2 regions of the Blautia sp. MSK17_66 genome follow, and region 2 is predicted to be linked to the other one. Evidence: riboswitches for the same ligand, from Rfam matches in the RefSeq annotation. Region 2 holds a riboswitch; the other holds the start of a gene.
What was found. A riboswitch is a leader RNA that binds a small molecule or an ion and turns the genes downstream of it on or off. The one in region 2 is predicted to bind ZMP and ZTP.
Positions count from the first base shown of each region.

Region 1: it holds a riboswitch for ZMP and ZTP, as region 2 does, so the genes downstream of both, LIR34_RS10095 (formate--tetrahydrofolate ligase) here and LIR34_RS09440 (IMP cyclohydrolase) in region 2, are expected to answer to the same signal.

Region 1 covers NZ_JAJBNQ010000016.1:77,790-85,749, reverse strand. Annotated here, with positions in the region: gene LIR34_RS10105 (L-fucose/L-arabinose isomerase family protein) at 1-178, shown strand, start outside; gene xylB (xylulokinase) at 237-1,694, shown strand; ZMP/ZTP riboswitch at 2,226-2,308, shown strand; gene LIR34_RS10095 (formate--tetrahydrofolate ligase) at 2,388-4,073, shown strand; gene LIR34_RS10090 (aminopeptidase P family protein) at 4,288-6,078, shown strand; gene LIR34_RS10085 (hypothetical protein) at 6,048-6,194, shown strand; partial or broken gene LIR34_RS17975 (lactaldehyde reductase) at 6,161-6,283, shown strand; gene cyaB (class IV adenylate cyclase) at 6,715-7,266, shown strand; gene LIR34_RS10070 (RNA polymerase sigma factor) at 7,387-7,908, shown strand; gene LIR34_RS10065 (DUF4179 domain-containing protein) at 7,908-7,960, shown strand, end outside.
Region 2 covers NZ_JAJBNQ010000015.1:48,011-55,970, reverse strand. Annotated here, with positions in the region: gene LIR34_RS09465 (NAD(P)/FAD-dependent oxidoreductase) at 1-102, opposite strand, end outside; gene LIR34_RS09460 (iron-containing alcohol dehydrogenase) at 338-1,522, shown strand; gene LIR34_RS09455 (3D domain-containing protein) at 1,585-2,661, opposite strand; tRNA gene LIR34_RS09450 (tRNA-Gly) at 3,107-3,179, shown strand; gene LIR34_RS09445 (phosphoribosylaminoimidazolecarboxamide formyltransferase) at 3,320-4,504, opposite strand; gene LIR34_RS09440 (IMP cyclohydrolase) at 4,524-5,237, opposite strand; ZMP/ZTP riboswitch at 5,324-5,404, opposite strand; gene guaB (IMP dehydrogenase) at 5,596-7,050, opposite strand; gene LIR34_RS09430 (DUF6106 family protein) at 7,121-7,624, opposite strand; gene groL (chaperonin GroEL) at 7,726-7,960, opposite strand, start outside.

The DNA of each region.
Region 1 (7,960 bases), on a different contig from region 2:
ACGTTTCTATCGCCATGTCCTGATCGAGGGAGGATATCCGCATCACGGTGCAGTAGCATTCGGACATCATGGAAAAGCTCTCTTTGAGGTATTTAAATATATCGGTGTTCCGGTCGATGAGATTGGATACAATCAGCCGGCAGGTGTGAGATACCCGACAGAAAATCCGTGGGGATGATCCGCAGACAGAATGTGCATCTGCAGGTATGAATGCAGATGCACAGTTAGGAGGAAAAATGTACTATATTGGCATAGATTTAGGGACTTCTGCCGTAAAACTTCTTCTTATGGAAGAATCCGGCAAGATCTGTAATATTGTATCAAAAGAATATCCATTATTTTTTCCGCATCCGGGCTGGTCAGAACAGAATCCGGAGGACTGGTTTACGCAGAGCGTAGAGGGAATGAAAGAACTGACGGAGGGGATTGATCGTTCCAAGGTAGCCGGAATTGGCTTCGGGGGACAGATGCATGGACTGGTAACGCTGGATGAGAATGACAAGGTTATCCGCCCGGCAATCCTCTGGAATGATGGACGTTCCCAGAAAGAAACAGAATATCTCAACAATGAAATCGGTAAAGAGAAACTGTCTGCATATACAGCAAACATTGCTTTTGCAGGTTTTACAGCTCCGAAGATCCTGTGGATGAAGAAAAATGAGCCGGAGAAATTTGCAAAAATTGCCAAGATCATGCTTCCGAAAGACTATCTTGCTTACAGACTTTCCGGATCTTTCTGCACAGATGTTTCTGATGCATCCGGTATGCTTCTTCTTGATGTAAAGAACCGCTGCTGGTCCAGGGAAATGATGGAGATCTGCGATGTAAGAGAAGAACAGCTTCCGAAACTGTATGAGAGCTGGGAAGTGGTCGGAACGCTGAAGCCGGAAGTGGCAGAGGAACTCGGATTTTCTGCTGATGTCAAAGTTGTGGCAGGTGCCGGAGATAATGCAGCTGCTGCGGTCGGAACAGGAACTGTCGGTGACGGTCAGTGTAACATTTCACTTGGAACATCCGGAACAATCTTTATTTCCAGCAAAAACTTTGGTGTTGACGAGAACAATGCACTGCATTCTTTCTGTCATGCTGACGGAAGCTATCATCTTATGGGATGTATGCTGAGTGCTGCTTCCTGTAATAAATGGTGGGCAGAAGAAATTCTTCAGACCAGGGATTTTGCAGCAGAACAGGCTCCAATCCAGAAACTTGGAGAAAATAACGTATTCTTCCTTCCATATCTGATGGGAGAAAGATCCCCTCATAATAATCCAGATGCAAGAGGCGTATTCTTTGGAATGTCCATGGACACTACAAGAGCAGATATGACACAGGCCGTTCTGGAAGGCGTTGCATTTGGACTTCGTGATTCCCTTGAAGTAGCAAGAAAGCTCGGAATCAAGATTGAACGCACCAAGATCTGCGGCGGCGGAGCAAAAAGTCCGCTTTGGAAAAAGATCATCGCAAATGTGATGAACCTCAAAGTCGATGTCCTTGAAGTTGAAGAAGGACCATCCATGGGAGGAGCCATGCTGGCAGCTGTAGGCTGCGGAGCATATCCGGATGTTGAGACTGTTGGAAAGAAGATGGCTCACGTAGTAGATACCGTTGAGCCAGAAGAAGAACTTGTGGCGAAATACGAAGAAAAGTATCAGAAGTTTAAGAAACTGTATCCGAGCCTTAAACCACTTTTTTAAGGTTCTTCCTTAACAAAAACCCTGAGGGGGACCATATTTATTGGGGACTGCCCAAAGCCCCGCCAGGTTGGCACCTGTATGAAACCCTGAGGGGGACCATCTCAAAGTTGCGAAAGGCCGAAGGTCCCCCTCAGACTCCCCCTGCTTGGCCCCGCTAAAAGCAAGTAAGTTTGAGAAAATATACCCCACCAGGCCACGTGTAAAAGTTTGTTAGTAGTATGATAAAATACCAGGATATCTTCTCCGTGCGAGAGAGAGGAGTCCTGGTATTTTTCGATTTATTTTATATTTGAAGAGAGAAGAAATTGTGTGCTTTTTAGCCCAGGGGTTGCAAGGGGACTGGCCAAGTCCCTTTGCGTTCCTTCTTTTACAAAAGAAAAAATAAAAAACAATTTTTATTTATATTTTTATTGTAAAAAATACACAACTTTTATTTTGAATTCTTTATCATTTTGTAAAAAGAAAAGAAAAAATTTGATAATTTATTGACAAACTCCGTTATATATGATATTATTTTCTTATCAATTTGATAACGTCTCTGATGACTGGCGGAGCAGTGGAAATCACCACATGGGAATCAGAGATTTGCAGAGTCGACCGTCTGGGCAGTATTTGAGAATATCTCGGATACTGTTTTTTTTAACCGAATATATGGTTAAACTGGTGGTGTGTCTACAATGAAAGGAGACAATTATGGGATTCAAAAGTGACATCGAAATCGCACAGGAGTGCGTAATGCAGCCAATTACCAAGATTGCAGAAAAAGCAGGTATTGATGACAAATATCTGGAGCAGTACGGAAAATACAAAGCAAAGATCGACTACAATCTTTTAAAAGAAAGCGACAGAAAAGATGGTAAGCTGATTCTTATGACAGCAATCAACCCGACACCGGCAGGTGAAGGAAAAACTACTACAACCGTAGGTCTTGCTGATGCAATGCAGAAACTCGGTAAGAACGTTATGGTTGCACTTCGTGAGCCATCCCTCGGACCGGTATTTGGTGTTAAGGGTGGTGCAGCAGGCGGCGGCTATGCGCAGGTAGTTCCGATGGAAGATATCAACCTTCATTTCACAGGTGACTTCCATGCGATTGGTGCAGCAAACAACCTTCTTGCAGCAATGATCGACAACCATATCTTCCAGGGAAATGCTCTGAACATTGACCCGAGAAAGATTACATGGAAGAGATGCGTGGATATGAACGACCGTCAGCTTCGTAATGTAGTAGACGGACTCGGTGGAAGAACAAACGGTATGCCACGTGAAGACGGATATGACATTACTGTTGCATCCGAGATCATGGCAGTTCTCTGTCTTGCAAGCGACATCTCAGATTTGAAAGCAAGACTTTCCAGGATTATTATCGGATATACATATGGTAAAGTATCCGAGCAGAAACCGGTAACAGCTGGCGATCTTCATGCAGAAGGTGCTATGACAGCACTTCTGAAAGATGCTCTGAAACCAAATCTTGTTCAGACACTGGAACATGTACCGGCAATCGTTCATGGTGGACCATTCGCAAACATCGCTCATGGATGTAACTCCGTAACAGCTACAAAGATGTGTATGAAACTTGCTGATTACACCATCACAGAGGCTGGATTCGGTGCTGACCTCGGTGCTGAAAAATTTCTCGACATCAAATGCCGTATGGCAGGACTGCACCCAAGCGCAGTTGTTATCGTAGCTACGGTACGTGCTCTGAAATACAATGGCGGTGTAGCAAAAGCTGACCTCAACAACGAAAACCTGGAAGCACTGGAAAAAGGACTTCCAAACCTTCTGAAACATGTAAGCAACATCAAGAACGTATACAAACTTCCATGTGTTGTTGCTATCAATGCATTCCCGACAGATACAAAGGCAGAACTTGACCTTGTAGAAGAAAAATGTAAAGAACTCGGCGTAAACGTTGCTCTTTCTGAAGTATGGGCTAAAGGCGGCGAAGGCGGAATCAAACTTGCAGAAGAAGTTCTCCGTCTCGTAGAAGAACCAAACGACTTCTCCTATGCATATGAACTGGAAGGATCTATCGAAGACAAACTGAACCAGATCGTACAGAAAGTATACGGCGGTAAGAGAGTTGTTCTGACAGCAAATGCTCAGAAACAGGCAAAACAGCTTGAAGCACTCGGATTTGGCAACTGCCCGATCTGCGTAGCTAAGACACAGTACAGCCTGACAGACGACCAGACAAAACTTGGTGCACCGACAGACTTCGAAGTTACTGTACGTAACCTCAAGATTTCCGCAGGTGCAGGCTTCATCGTAGCCCTCACAGGCGAGATCATGACCATGCCAGGACTCCCGAAAGTACCGGCTGCTGAGAGAATCGATGTAGACGAAACAGGCAAGATCACTGGACTTTTCTGATAAAAGCTGATTGTAAACCACGCTGAAAAGCAGGTAAGATAGGGAGATAATAAAATACCAGAACCGTTTCATACGTAAAGCGTAGTAACTGTGAACGAAGTGAACAGTAATAAAGCGTATGGAGAGGGGTTCTGGTATTTTTGTGTGTATGGTTTTTGGGGGAGAAATGTGGTAGTATAGAGGAAGTATAAAATGTGTCAGGGAGGATTGGAAAATGACAGTTTTGGAAAGGCTTAATGCTCTTCGGGATTTGATGAGGGAGAAGAAGATTGACGCATATCTGGTGCCGACGGATGATTTTCATGCATCGGAATATGTTGGTGATTATTTTAAATGTCGAAAGTATATTACCGGATTTACGGGATCAGCGGGAACGGCTGTGATCATGCAGGATATGGCAGGTCTGTGGACGGATGGAAGATATTTTCTGCAGGCTGCAGACCAGCTTGAAGGAAGTACCATTCAACTCTTCAAAATGGGTGAGCCGGATGTGCCGACAGTACATCAGTTTCTTGCAAAAAAGCTTGAAAAGGGTATGTGCCTTGGCTTTGATGGACGTACAGTCAGTGCCAGGGAGGCAGAAGAATTAGAAGAACTTTTAAAGAAAAAAGAGGTTACTTTTGCTGTAAACGATGATCTTATCGGAGCAATCTGGAGTGACCGTCCGGCACTTTCCTGTGAGCCGGCTATGGAACTGGATGTGAAATGGGCAGGCGAGTCAAGAGCAGATAAAATTGCGAAAATCCGTAAGCAGATGAGGGAAAAGAAAGCAGATATTTTTGTACTTACTTCGCTGGATGATATTGCATGGTTTTTGAACATCCGTGGAAATGATGTTCATTGCTGTCCTGTTGTTCTTTCTTATCTTGTTATGACAGATGAAGAACTCAGATTATTTGTAAATGAAACTGTTTTTTCAGGAGAGATTCGTGCAAATCTGGAAGCAGATGGAGTGGAGATTTACTCATATGATGATGTCTATTCCTATGTTCAGACGATAGATTCTGATAAGAGAGTTCTGCTTTCAAAAGCCAATGTCAACAGTCGGCTGGTAAGTAATATCCCGTCCGAGGTAACAATTCTGGATGAGGAAAATCTGACACTTCTTCCGAAAGCAGTTAAGAATAAAACTGAGGTCGAAAATGAAAGGATCGCACATATCAAAGATGGTGTTGCAGTTACCAGATTTATCCGCTGGATGAAGGAAAATGCTGGAAAAGAAACAATTACTGAGCTCAGTGCGGCAGAAAAATTATACCAGTTCCGCAGTGAACAGGAGAATTTTCTGGGAGACAGCTTTGATCCGATCATTGCATATGGAAAGCATGCTGCAATTGTACATTACAGTGCAACAGAAGAGACAGATATTCCTTTTGAGGCAAGAGGAATGGTGCTTGCAGATACAGGCGGACATTATCTGGAAGGATCAACAGATATCACAAGAACAGTAGTACTTGGACCTGTTACAGATAAAGAAAAGAAATATTTCACAGCTGTTCTTCGCGGAAATCTGAAGCTTGGAGCAGCAAAATTCAAGTACGGATGTACAGGACTGAATCTGGACTATATTGCCAGAGAACCACTCTGGGAAATGGGAGAAGATTACAATCATGGCACAGGTCATGGTATCGGATATCTCCTCAATGTGCATGAGGGACCAAACAGTATCCGCTGGAAAAATATTGCAGGAAGTCCGGCTGCAGTGCTGGAAGAAGGTATGCTCACATCGGATGAACCGGGATATTATCTGGAGAATGAATTTGGAATCCGTCATGAGAATATTGTCCTTTGTAAGAAAGCAGAAAAGACTTCCTTTGGACAGTTTATGTGCTTTGAATATCTGACGATGGTGCCGTTTGATCTGGATGGAGTTGATCCGGAGCAGATGTCCGTTCGTGAAAGAAAATTACTTAATGAGTACCATAAGGAAGTATATAAAACATTATCTCCACATTTAAATGAGGATGAAAAAGAATGGCTGAAGCAGGCAACGAGAGAAATCTGACAAAGGGAGAAAAGACGAAATACCGGCTGGCAAGAACGATGAAACAATGCATGCAGACGACTTCTGTGGAGAATATTACGGTGAAGCAATCAAAGAAAAAGACCTTCAGTTCCTAGCAGAGTCTGCTTATGCAGATGCATGTGCACCGGGAAATCCGAAGAATGCAAGTGTAGAAGATCTGAAGGATCTGTTTAGAAAGATTTTATGTAATTTAAAAAAATTTAATCGTATGGGGAATCCTTTGAAAATTTCTCCTGGTGTTTCAGGTGGGGAGATTTTCGTGTGAAGGATTCCTTTTTTGTGTTTGGATTGTAACTGTTCACAGGTAATATCCCGCGAGGTGTTTTGCCATGAATATGGCAAAATCCCGAGACATATGGGGCAAAATGCCATCACCGAAGGTGATTTGGAATGCATTTTGACCAAGTTACTGTGAAAGGAGTGAACAGTAACTTAGGATTCTTGAGTCTTGGCTGAGGAATGGAGAAGGATTGTTCTGTTGTATGCCATACTATGGGTAAACGAAAGATTGGATGACCACGGTAGAAGTATAAATAGTAACAGAGTACATAAATTCAATGACCTATTGCTTATACTGTGGTATATTGGTAAAAAAATGAAGAGAAGGAACGGGTTATGAGTATAGAAGTTGAGATCAAGTTAAAGATTAATGAGAAGAAAAGCATAGAAGAGAAACTGGCAGAATCTGGTTTCCAAAAAGGTGCACTTGTTAGGGAGTCAGATACTTACTATATGGCGGCGCATCATGATTTTGTAGCTTTGGATGAGGCACTTCGTGTACGCAGTACGGAAAATAGGACAACAGGTGAGAAGTCTGCTGCCATCACTTATAAGGGCGCGAAACTGGATAAGATTTCCATGAGCAGGCAGGAACTGGAGACAACGGTAGGTGATGCAGAAATCTGCCGTAATATATTAGAGCATATTGGTTTTTGTCCGGTTCCTTCTGTAGAAAAGCTTCGGCAGTATTATCACAAAGAAAATATCACGGCCTGTGCAGATTCGGTCACGGGGCTTGGGGATTATCTGGAGCTTGAAGTGATCGCTGATTCCAATACAGAGAGAGAACAGGCTCTGGAACAGATAGAAGAGGTCCTTCAGATCCTGGGATATTCCATGCAGGATACGACACGAACCTCATATTTGTCCATGCTATTGGCAAAATAAAATACTTAAATTTGCGTCCCTTTTGGCGTTTCTGTCGTCTAATAAGTAGAAGCACATAAACAGAGGCTTTTACACAACATTTCCTGATGACCGGTCAGAGACAGGAGAATGGAGAAATCAATGAATAATGAATTTTTGATACGAAGGGCGAAGAAAGACGACAAAGATGCTTTCTGCAGGCTGATGGATGAACATTTGCAGTGCATGTACAAGATGGCATCTGCATATCTCAAAAACGATGAGGATGTTGCCGATGCGATCCAGGATACCATTCTTTCCTGCTATGAAAACCTGAAAAGTCTGAAGCAGAACAGATATTTTAAGACATGGATGCTGCGGATCCTGATCAACAAATGCAAGGATATTCTGAAGCAGAAGAAACAGGTTACATACACGGATCAGATGCCGGAGACTCCTTTTTATGAGGAAGAGTATGCTGCAAAAGAATGGGCACAGATGCTGGAACCACTGGATAATAAATATCGTCTGGTGATCCTTCTGTACTATATGGAAGGCTTCAATATCCGGGAGATCAGTGACATCCTGGATATGAAAGAAAGTACTGTGAAATCCCGTCTTCAGAGAGGAAGAAAACAGGTTGCAGAATTGTACGAATATAAGGTCAGGGAGGGACGTGCCTAATGATGAATCTTAATGATAATGAAAAGGATTTCCAGAAAAAACTTCAGGAAGA
Region 2 (7,960 bases):
GATACCGTTATTTATCACAAGAGGATTCAGATTTCCTCTCGCCGCATACAGAGCAGCTGAAATTCCGGCGGGACCTGCACCGATGATTACTATATTTTCCATTTTATCACCTGCCTTTTTATTATTTTATAATATTACACCGGAAAGGAAATGTCCAGAATGTTTTCTATTCCTTGAAAAACCCCAAATTTTTTATGTATTTATTTTTACAATTATGTTATATTTATCTTATGATGTCTTGGTCAGACTGAATGCACGCGAAACCCGGGTGCATGATCCTGAGCTGATATCTGCAGATACGATATTTATTAAATTTATATAAGGAGTAACTATCATTATGCGAAGCTTCGAATATTTTGCCCCCACAAGGGTTATTTTTGGCAAAGATTCTCATTTACAGATTGGTGATATCCTGAAAGAAGAAGGCTGCCATAAAGTTCTGATCCATTACGGCGGTCACAGTGCCATCTCTTCCGGACTTCTTGATGAAATCAAAAAATGTCTTACCGATGCTGATATTGACTTTGTCACTCTGGGCGGTGTTGTTCCAAATCCCCGTCTTTCCAAAGTACGCGAAGGCATTGAACTCTGCCGGAAAGAGAATGTAGATTTTATTCTTGCCGTTGGTGGCGGAAGTGTTATCGATTCCGGTAAAGCAATCGGTTATGGTGTTGCGAATCCATGGACAGATGTCTGGAATTTCTTCCTCAAGACAGAGACTCCGACTGCCTGTCTTCCGATTGGTGTGATTCCTACCATTGCAGCTTCCGGAAGTGAAATGAGCGGTTCCTGTGTTATCACCAACGAAGAGGGCTGGCTCAAACGTGGAAGCACCAGAAGTGATCTCTGCCGTCCTAAATTCGCTCTGATGAATCCAAGGCTGACCTACAGTCTTCCTCAGTATCAGACCGAGAGCGGATGTGTCGACATTCTCATGCACACCATGGAACGCTATTTTGTCAATATCGAAACTATGGAGATTACCGACAGCATGAGTGAATCTCTGATGCAGACAGTGATCTATAACGCACGCATCCTTATGAAGGAGCCAGGCAACTACAACGCCCGCGCAGAGATCATGTGGGCCGGAAGTCTTTCTCATAACGGTCTGACCGGATGCGGCACCGGCGGCGGTGACTGGTCCTGTCATCAGCTTGAACATGAACTTGGTGGTCTTTACGATGTCACCCACGGTGCCGGTCTTGCGGCTATCTGGGGAAGCTGGGCACGATATGTATACGACGTAAATCCGGAACGTTTTGCACAGTTTGCAACAAATGTATTTGAAATCCCATGTGATCTTGATTTCAACAAAACCGCCCTGGCCGGAATCGAAGCAATGGAAAACTTTTTCCGTTCTATCCAGATGCCTACCAGCCTGCATGAACTTGGTCTTGATCTTAATGACCAGCAGATTCATGAGCTTGCTTTTAAATGCAGCTTTGAAGATACCCGTACCATTGGTGTATTTAAACAGTTAAACATGAAAGACATGGAAAAGATTTATTCCATGGCAAGATAAAACTCTTACAAAAATCTCCGGCAGGATACAGCTTTTGCTGTTTCAGCCGGAGATTTTGTATTTTACTGGATAAGATAAACCTCTGTGTAATAAACACCCTTGGACTCACCCTCTGCATGCGTTGCCACATAAATATCAATACAGTTTGTCTTGATCGCACCACCACAGTCCTCTGCAACATAAACCTGTCCATTGATCACAACCTTGCTACCATATGGTATCTGTGACGGGTCTACTGCGATCGTGTGGTTTGTCACCGCTGTTACACCCGTAGAAGTGATTCCATTTGCATACGGTCCACAACAAATACTGCACGGACAGTAATGTGTGATCTTGAATACACCAAGGTCTTTGAGTTTAGCATCAGAGGATGCTGCCACCGGTGTTCCGATCTGTACTCCATTCTGCTCGGTAACACTCTCATCTGTCTCCAGTGCATCTGCAAAGACTCCTTTACCGCTGCTTTTGTGAAGGGTTCCTGCATCTTTTTTCTTATCTATGGATGCCGAGGTATCTGTACTTTCCTGAGCATCTGCAACATCCAGGCAGCTGGTCGGGATATATCCCTCTTTTTCCGTTCCGTCTGCATTCTGATATTTGATCCTGCTCCAGACACCATTTACGGTTCCTGTACGCTTTACCTGATCCAGTTCCAGCACTTCGCCGACAACTTCTCCATCTTTCTTTCCCGGATAATCCAGAATGCTGCTGTCAGATGTTACTTCCACTTCTTCCTCATCTACAGACAGAATCTGATTTTCGCTGTTCAGTGCCTGCGTCTGCATATATCCTATGACCTTTTCTCCTTCAGACTCTGCCTCCACCTTACTCCAGCCATTGTCACAGATCGCCGTCTGTTCTACCTGGTCTCCCAGTGCTGCTGCCATAAGCTCCGCACTACTGTCAGAGGGCATGGAATAAATACCTGCTATTCTGGCTGTCACATAAAGTGTTTTCTTATCTGCTGTTACCTGAACCGTATTCCCCTTACCATCATCTGTCTCAAATGTCTGGACAGACTTATTTTCCTTCTGTGCCGTTTCCAGCACTGTATCATAATCCGGAACTTCGCCATAAACCAGGGATGCATGACATAACAGCACACTCCCCAGCAAAAGGGCCGTCGTTCTCTTCTTCACGAATCTTTCACCTCTTTCTGTCAGTTTACTATATTTGTTACTGTTCACTCCGTTCGCAGTAACTTGGTCAAAATGCATTCCAAATCACCTTCGGTGATGGCATTTTGCCCCGTATGTCTCGGGATTTTGCCATATTCATGGCAAAACACCTCGCGGGATATTACCTGTGAACAGTTTACTATATTTCCAACTTTGAGCATCACTGTCCTGTTTGATCCATATAGCACAATTCTATTTCTGTGAGTATTGTAGCACATGACATGTGCGATTTCAAATTTACACAAAGTTTTCACTCTTTTTTAACAAAGCGTCCAAAATAGCACTGAAAAACTTTTTTTCAAATTTTTGAATTTTTTTCAAAAAAACATTTGACAAATACAAATCTATCTGGTATAGTATGTCTTGTCGCTGAGGAAAACAATTAAAACTTCCAAACAAGACATATGCGATAGTGGCGTAGTTGGTAACGCGCGACCTTGCCAAGGTCGAGACCGCGGGTTCGAGCCCCGTCTATCGCTCTTAAGAATCAGGAATCGTTCCTGGTTCTTTTTTTGTTATAAGAATATTTTCATCATAATCCGATAAAGTCAAAAAGAGAAAGCTCCTCTTTTGTTTGTTCAGAAGCTTTCTCTCTCTTTTTATCTTATATTTTATTTTCTTAGTGATGGAACAGTCTGATTCCTGTAAATGCCATCACCATTCCATATTTGTTGCAGGTTTCGATCACTGCATCATCTCTTACAGAGCCACCCGGCTGTGCAATAAATTTCACACCGCTCTTATGTGCTCGTTCAATATTATCACTGAACGGGAAGAATGCGTCTGATCCAAGTGTTACATCTGTCATCTGATCCAGCCATGCACGCTTTTCTTCTTTTGTGAATACTGCCGGTTTCTCAGTAAATACATTCTCCCATGCTCCATCTGCCAGAACATCCATGTATTCTTCGCCAATGTAAACATCGATTGCGTTGTCACGCTCTGCTCTGCTGATAGTATCTTTGAACGGAAGATTCAAAACCTGAGGACTCTGACGAAGGAACCAGTTATCAGCCTTCTGTCCTGCAAGTCTGGTGCAGTGTACACGGGACTGCTGTCCTGCTCCGACGCCGATTGCCTGTCCGTCTTTGACAAAGCATACAGAGTTGGACTGTGTATATTTCAGAATGATCAGAGAAACCTTAAGATCTCTCTTTGCTTCTTCTGTGAGTTCTTTATTCTCAGTCACAATGTTGGAGATCAGTTCATCATTGATTGCCAGTTCCTGGCGACCCTGTTCAAAGGTCACTCCATATACCTGTTTGTGCTCCAGTGGAGCCGGTACATAATCCGGATCGATCTCGATCACATTGTAATTACCTTTTTTCTTCTGTCCAAGAATTTCCAGTGCTTCCTCTGTGTATCCCGGTGCAATGACACCATCAGAAACCTCTCTCTTGATCAGCATTGCTGTGTCTTTATCGCAGACATCAGAAAGAGAAATAAAATCTCCAAAAGAGGACATACGGTCTGCACCTCTGGCTCTTGCATACGCACAGGCAAGCGGAGAAAACTCTTTCCAGTTCATATCATCTACCCAGTAGATCTTTGCCAGTGTCTCATCAAGCGGAAGTCCTACTGCCGCACCTGCCGGTGAAACATGCTTGAAGGAAGTGGCTGCCGGAAGTCCTGTTGCTTTTTTGAGGTCGCGCACAAGCTGCCAGCCGTTAAATGCATCCAGGAAGTTGATATATCCTGGTTTTCCGGAATGAACCTTAATCGGAAGCTCACTTCCGTCCTCCATGTAAATTCTGGAAGGTTTCTGGTTTGGGTTACATCCGTATTTTAACTGTAATTCGTTCATCTTATTCTTCCTCCGTCTCTTACTTATTCTTGTTTACGATCTTTGTTTCATAATTTCCTGTTGCAATGTCAATATAACGTACAAACAGAGAAACTTTATTCTCTTCGTTCAGGCTGTTCCACAGAAGCTCTGTAAAGGCCTCCATATCATTTGGAATATCCACAAGCTTCGGTTCTCCCTCAAAGCTTGGAAGCGGATTACCGTCGCATTTGTAGGTATGAATGAAACGGCCCTCTCCCGGAATTGCTTTCTCGTATGCATAAGTATAACGGAGACATGCATCTGGATTTCCGTTGTTGCTCTTGAGAATTGACATTGCATAGCTGTATTCACCATTCTCAATATGCATAACACCGGAAATTCTTGGTGTATAGTTCGGTCCGTCCGGCTCGAATTCACGTGTTCTTAAGGACTGCTCGAAGGTAAGCTGTTTGTCCATTCCCTCGTAGATTGTATCTGTCTGATCACCGTTTGTCACAATTGTCTTATTTCCCAGTACACGTACCGGAGCATAAATGATCAGGCTCGGATCTGTCAGTTTGGATGGATCAAATGCCTGTGTGCGAATTCCCTCTCCATCCTCAACAAATACTCGATTCCTGCTGTTTTCACTTCTTCCCATGATAAAATAAGCTGTTACTGCCTTGGTTCCGTCTGCGGAACGTCCAATAATAATTCCTCTTCCCGGGTAGGAATTGTTTTTCAGTTCATTTTCCAGTGAAATTCTTTCCATGATCACTTCTCCTTTTGGTAATTAATAGAATCGGATGTCGCCACCTCGATTTTAAATCGAAAAAACCGCCTGGGTAGTCTGCTTCCACAGGCTGCCCAGGCGGTCGGCACGTTTACTTACTGCACTCCCTGTAGGTACTCCTACTTCCGCCAGTCATGCAGTCGTTATAATCATCATAATATACTGTTCACTCCGTTCACAGTAACCTGGTCAAAATGCATTCCCAATCACCTTCGGTGATGGCATTTTGCCCTGTATGTCTCGGGATTTTGCCACATTCATGGCAAAACACCTCGCGGAATACTACCTGCGAACAATTACATAATATACTAATTTATCCAATTACGCAAGAACAAATTTATTCATCTACGCTGTAGTTCGGAGCTTCCTTTGTAATATGGATATCATGCGGATGAGATTCCTTAAGTGATGCAGCAGAAATCTTAATAAATCTTCCTGTTGTCTTAAGCTTCTCAATTGTTTCTGCTCCGCAGTATCCCATACCGGAACGAAGACCGCCCATTAACTGGAATACGGTATCCTCTACATGTCCCTTGTATGCTACACGTCCCTCTACTCCTTCCGGAACCAGTTTCTTGGCATCCTGCTGGAAGTAGCGGTCCTTGCTGCCGTTTTCCATGGCTGCGATGGATCCCATACCACGGTATACTTTGTATTTACGTCCCTGATACAGTTCAAATGTTCCCGGGCTCTCATCGCATCCTGCAAAGATACTTCCCATCATGCAGACATTGGCACCAGCTGCGATTGCCTTAGTGATATCTCCGGAATATTTGATTCCGCCATCTGCGATGATCGGAATACCATAGCGGTTTGCAACTTCATAGCAGTCCATAACAGCTGTAACCTGCGGAACACCGATACCTGCAACGACACGTGTTGTACAGATAGATCCAGGTCCGATACCAACCTTGACAGCATCTACACCGGCATCGATCAGAGCCTTGGTAGCTTCTCCTGTAGCAACGTTTCCTGCGATCACCTGAAGATCCGGATATACGTCCTTGATCTGACGTACTGCGCGAAGGATATTCTCAGAATGTCCATGTGCGGAGTCGATAACAATAACGTCTACATTTGCCTTAACCAGTGCATCTACACGTGCAAGGACATTGGCTGTGATACCAACTGCCGCACCGCAGAGAAGACGTCCCTGTGCGTCTTTGGCTGCAAGAGGATATTTGATCTGTTTCTCAATATCCTTGATCGTGATCAGACCTTTTAAGTTGAAATCATCATCTACAATGGGTAATTTTTCTTTACGGGATTTAGCCAGAATCTTCTTTGCTTCTTCAAGAGTGATTCCTTCTTTGGCTGTGATCAGTCCTTCAGATGTCATGCACTCTCTGATTTTCTTTGAAAAGTCTGTTTCGAATTTAAGATCACGGTTGGTAATGATACCTACCAGCTTTCTTCCCTCTGTGATCGGAACACCGGAAATACGGAATTTCGCCATCAGGTTGTTTGCATCTTCAAGAGTATTTTCTGCGGATAAAAAGAATGGATCTGTGATAACACCGTTCTCAGAACGTTTTACCTTGTCTACCTCGTCTGCCTGTGCCTCGATGGACATATTCTTGTGAATAATACCGATACCGCCCTGTCTGGCCATAGCGATCGCCATCCTGTGCTCGGTAACTGTATCCATTCCTGCGCTCATCATAGGAATGTTCAGTTTTACCTTCTTTGTTAAATACGTTGTGACATCTACCTGATTCGGAATTACCTTTGAGTATGCCGGAACTAAAAGAACATCATCGAATGTAATTCCTTCACCAATGATAGTACCCATTGCATTTCCTCCCTTGTATATTATGTTATTTTGATTTTGTTCCCTAGTTTAACAAAAATAATTTGCAGTGTCAATCCAAAAAAACTTTGCTCGGTGCTGAATTTTTGATAGCCTGCTGCATTTGTTCATCTGGCTCAATGATGATCCTGCAATTCTCTCCCTTGTCTCTGGTGATGACTGCAAAACGCTTGTGACCAGAATTTCCTGAAGAGTAATCCAGGGTTTTCATTTTACTGCTGCTGTTGTAGTAATCCAGACGGTGAGAATCCACTGGCGCCACAAGATCTGCCTCCTTGATGTTCACTGTTATTGCTTTTTTACGTTTGGACTTGGCCATAACCATGTCGATGTCCATTTCACCGTTCACAAAAAGATACTCATATTCAAGATCTGTCCTCGGCACAATGAAATAACATGCGACTCCAAGCACAACCGCTGCCAGAAGAAACACGAAACTGAACATAAGTCCTGCCGCTGCTGCCACTGCAGTCAGTATGATCATTCCATACTTGATCACCGCATCTTTTGTAGTTGGTTCTTTCTTTACCAGAAATTCTGAATATAAATCACTCATCTGCGTCTTTCTCTCCTTATTTGTTTTATGAATCTGTAATTATTCTATCACAAAAAAAGACCAGCGTCTATGACGCTGGTCCGATCTTTAAAAACTTTTGATTACATCATTCCGCCCATTCCTGGTGCGCCTGCCGGCATAGCCGGAGTATCTTCTTTAATTGTTGCTACTACAGATTCTGTAGTAAGCAGAGTAGATGCAACGCTTGTAGCGTTCTGCAGAGCACTTCTTGTAACCTTAACCGGGTCAAGGATACCTGCTCCTACCATATCTACATAGCATTCATTCAGTGCATCAAATCCAACGCCTGGCTCAGATTCTCTTACCTTGTTGATG